Regions from separate parts of the Brevibacterium sp. FAM 27836 genome, predicted to be linked through region 2. Evidence: riboswitches for the same ligand, from Rfam matches in the RefSeq annotation. Region 2 holds a riboswitch; the other holds the start of a gene.
What was found. Region 2 has a riboswitch for thiamine pyrophosphate ahead of thiC (phosphomethylpyrimidine synthase ThiC). Riboswitches for the same ligand answer to the same signal wherever they lie in the genome.
Positions count from the first base shown of each region.

Region 1: another riboswitch for thiamine pyrophosphate. It lies ahead of thiD (bifunctional hydroxymethylpyrimidine kinase/phosphomethylpyrimidine kinase); the one in region 2 lies ahead of thiC (phosphomethylpyrimidine synthase ThiC).

Region 1 is NZ_CP195711.1:3,051,943-3,054,141, forward strand. It holds gene thiD (bifunctional hydroxymethylpyrimidine kinase/phosphomethylpyrimidine kinase) at 1-807, opposite strand, end outside; TPP riboswitch at 884-975, opposite strand; gene mobF (MobF family relaxase) at 1,162-2,199, shown strand, end outside.
Region 2 is NZ_CP195711.1:1,317,001-1,319,199, forward strand. It holds gene ACSE4D_RS06040 (M18 family aminopeptidase) at 1-744, shown strand, start outside; TPP riboswitch at 873-981, shown strand; gene thiC (phosphomethylpyrimidine synthase ThiC) at 977-2,199, shown strand, end outside.

The DNA.
Region 1 (2,199 bases), 1.7 Mb from region 2:
GTCAAGTGCGTCGCCCCAGAGGGCGTGGAAGTGGTGGACGGGGCCGTGACCGGAGCCGACCTCCAGGTCTCCGGCGCGGAGAAGCGCCTCGGTGAGGTACTCCTTTGCGTGTTGCACCGCCACGGGCACGGCCTGGCCCGGGAGGAGGGCGGCGAGCGCGGCCGACAGGGTGCAGCCGGTGCCGTGATTGTTCACGGTGTCGATGCGCGGTGCGGTCAGCTCGATGGTCTCGGCACCGGTGAGGATGTCGATGCTCTCGCCGCTGCCGAGGTGACCGCCCTTCAGCAGCACCCAGCCGGCTCCGAGGCCACGCAGCTCATCCAGCGCCGCCCGCATCCCTGCGAGGTCGCCGATCTCGGTGTCGCGTCCGAGCAGGACCGAGGCCTCGGGGAGGTTCGGGGTGATCACGGTGGATCGCGGCACCAGTCGCTCGCGGATCGTGTCGACGGCGTCCTGCTCGAGGAGATGATCTCCGCTCTTGGCGACCATCACTGGGTCGAGCACCACCGGGCACTTCGTGTAGCGGTCCAGACTCTCGGCGATCGCCTCGGCGATAGCGGCGTTGGCGACCATCCCGATCTTCACTGCGTCTACGCGCACGTCCTCGAACACCGCGGCGATCTGATCCGCAACGAATCCCGGCTCCAGAGCGACGAAGCCCTGCACACCCTGTGTATTCTGAGCAACGACGGCCGTGATCACGCTCATCCCGTAAGCGCCCTGCGCGGAGAAAGCCTTCAGATCGGCTTGGATCCCCGCGCCCCCGGTGGGGTCAGTGCCCGCGATGGTCAATACGTTCGGAATCAAAGTCCCGTCTCCATCTCTCGCTCGTGTCGAGCCTGGAAACGGGAGTGCGCGCCAGCACCCGCAAGTGTGCCTGCATAACGTCGTTCATCGACATCCCTCCGCGAGTCCGAACTCGATCAGGTTCCCGGGTGTGATCTCAGCCCGCGTCGGGCACCCCGTGTCTACACATCCACCATAGCCAAAAATCATCGTCGAGGGGCGAACGCGGCGCGGAACTACTCCGCTCAGACGTGCGAACGCCGTGACCGACGGCTGTCAATACCGTTACGTTGACGAGGTGCTACGCAGAGTAACGCACGCCGCTCGGACATTGTCACCGTTCTGCATGGTGACTGCGCGGTTCACCTGATCTGCATGACGGTCTCGATGCGGGTGATGAGTGCGGGTGACGGGTACAAGTACCTGCTTCGCACGATCGCTGCCGCCGACGGCGATCGCTCCCTCTCGACCCCGCTGACCAGGTACTACACGGAGGAGGGAACACCACCGGGCACTTGGATGGGGTCGGCTCTGCACGGCCTCGGCGACGGGCAGATCGTTCACGGCGATGAGGTCTCAGAGTCGCAGTTGCAGTTGCTGATCGGCATGGGCCGCGACCCCGTCAGCGGCGACCCGCTCGGGCGGGCCTTCCCACGGTACGTCTCGGTCGCGGAACGGATCGAGCAGCGCGTCGCGGACCTCGACCCTGGCCTGGGGATGGGTGAGCGTGCCGAGCAGATCAGCCAGATCGAGGCCGAGGAGATCGAGCGGGGCAACCGCCGTTCGGTTGCGGGCTTCGACTACACGTTTTCGGTGCCGAAGTCCGTTTCGGTGCTGTGGGGCGTGGCCGACGCCGGCACGCAGGCCCTGATCGCTCAGGCGCATCACGACGCGGTCGCCGAGGTCGTGGACTTCATGGAGCGCGAGGTCGCCGCGACCCGCACCGGCTACACCGCCGCCGATGGCGCGGTCGCCCAGGTCGACGTGACCGGCCTGATCGCCACGGCCTTCGATCACTACGACAGCCGCTCCGGGGACCCGCAGCTGCACACCCACGTCGTGATCTCCAACAAGGTCCAGACCGCGTTGGACGGACGCTGGCGGTCGCTGGACGGGCGGCCCATGCATGCGGCGGTGGTCGCGCTCTCGGAGCATTACAACGCGGTTCTGGCCGACCGCCTCACCGGCACGCTCGGCGTGGAGTGGGAGGCGCGGGATCGGGGCCGGGACCGTAACCCGGCGTGGGAGATCACCGGGGTCAGCGAGGAGCTGATCGAGGAGTTCTCCTCCCGCGCCCGCGATATCGATGCCGAGGCCGACCGGCTCATCGCCGCCTACACCGCCGAGCACGGTCGCCGGCCCTCGGCGCGGACGATCGTGCGCCTGCGCGCCCAGGCCACCCTCGCCACCCGC
Region 2 (2,199 bases):
GCCGAGGCCGACGTCATCGAACTGCTCGCCGCTTCCGCCGAGGTCGATCCCGAGGCGGTGGTCGGTCACGACGTGTACACCGTCCCCACCCAGGAGCCGGCGCTTTTCGGTGCACGTGAGGAGTTCTTCGCCTCGCCGAGGTTGGACAACCTTCTGTCCGTCCATGCCGGGGTCACTGCACTGACGAGTCTCGACGCCGACTCGGTCGAAGGCATTGCGCTCTTCGCCGCCTTCGACCACGAGGAGATCGGGTCGAACTCACGCTCCGGTGCGTGCGGACCGTTCCTCGCCGATGTCACCGAACGCATCATCGCCTCTCTGCTGCCGGACTCGACGCGCAGCGACTATCTGGCGTCGCTGGCGGCATCGGTGTGCGTGTCATCGGACGCCGGGCATGCCGCTCACCCGAACTATCCGGAACGCCATGATCCGCATGTGCGTCCCCGCCTCGGCGGCGGTCCGCTGCTCAAACTCAACGCTCAGCAGCGGTACGCCACGGATGCTGTGGGCACCGCAGTGTGGTCGCGGGCGTGCACGGCCGCCGGCGTCGACTACCAAGACTTCGTGTCGAACAATGCGATGCCGTGCGGGTCGACAATCGGTCCGCTCACGGCGACACGCCTGGGCATGACGACCGTCGACGTGGGCCCGGCCCTGTATTCGATGCATTCGGCCCGCGAAATGGTCGCGGTCGCCGATGTCGTCGCCCTCGGCAGAGCCGCGACGACGTTCCTCCAAGGCTGATGCTCCTGCAGAACTGATGCGGCAGCGTCGTTTCGCTGGAGCTGTTGTCCTCCGTGGAGGCACCCTCCGTGGAAGCACCCCCGCCTCGGCGGGGTTTGTCCTCACCGCTGTCGACGTGATACGAATTGCACGACCCCACGGGAGCCCTGCAGAAGGGCTGAGATCGGACTGGATCGTCCGAGACCGTAGAACCTGATCCGGTTGATACCGGCGTAGGAAGCGAGGACTGCAGATGACTGCGTTCACCCCTGAAACACCTGTCCCTGCCACGGCTTCGGCCACCGTGCCCAATGCGAAGAACTCCACGAACGATTTCACGATCGAGCAGTATCCGACGCATTCTCCGGCGTGGCTCGAGGATGCCGAGCACGACATCCGCGTTCCCGTCACCCGCATCGAACTCGAGGACTCCGACGGACGGACCAACGCTCCCGTCCACGTCTACCGCACCGTCGGCCCTGGCAGCGTCCCCGAGGAAGGACTGCCGGCACTGCGGTTCCCCTGGATCGAGGGCCGCCTCGACACCGAAACCTACGCCGCCCGCGGACACCGCATCGCCGATGACGGTCGCGCTGCCGTGCGCCGCGGAGCGCCCTCACAGCAGTGGAGGGGTCGCAAACCGGTCCCACTCCGGGCCAAGCCCGGCCGGACCGTGACCCAGATGCACTACGCCCGGGAAGGCATCATCACCCCGGAGATGCGCTTCGTCGCCCTGCGCGAGCAGTGCGATGTCGAGCTCGTCCGCTCGGAGCTCGCCGCCGGCCGCGCGATCATCCCGAACAACATCAACCATCCCGAGTCCGAACCGATGATCATCGGCAAGGCCTTCCTTGTGAAAATCAACGCGAACATCGGCAATTCCGCGGTCACCAGCTCCATCGCCGAGGAGGTGCAGAAGCTGCGATGGGCCGCGAAGTGGGGTGCCGACACCCTCATGGACCTCTCGACCGGAAACGACATCCACACCACCCGAGAGTGGATCATCCGCAACTCCCCCATCCCCATCGGCACCGTCCCGATCTACCAGGCCCTGGAGAAGGTCGACGGCGAGGCGAACGCTCTGACCTGGGAGATCTATCGGGACACCGTCATTGAGCAGTGCGAGCAGGGCGTGGACTACATGACCGTCCATGCCGGCGTGCTGCTGCGCTACGTGCCGCTCACGGCCAACAGGGTCACCGGGATGGTCTCCCGCGGAGGCTCCATCATGGCTGGCTGGTGCTTAGCCCACCATGAGGAGAACTTCCTCTACACCCACTTCGACGAACTCTGCGAGATCTTCGCCCGCTACGACGTCGCGTTCTCACTCGGCGACGGGCTGCGGCCGGGCTCGATCGCCGATGCCAACGACGCCGCCCAGTTCGCCGAGCTCGACACCCTCGCCGAACTCACCGAACGCGCGTGGGCCCACGACGTCCAGGTCATGGTCGAAGGCCCTGGGCACATTCCGCTCCA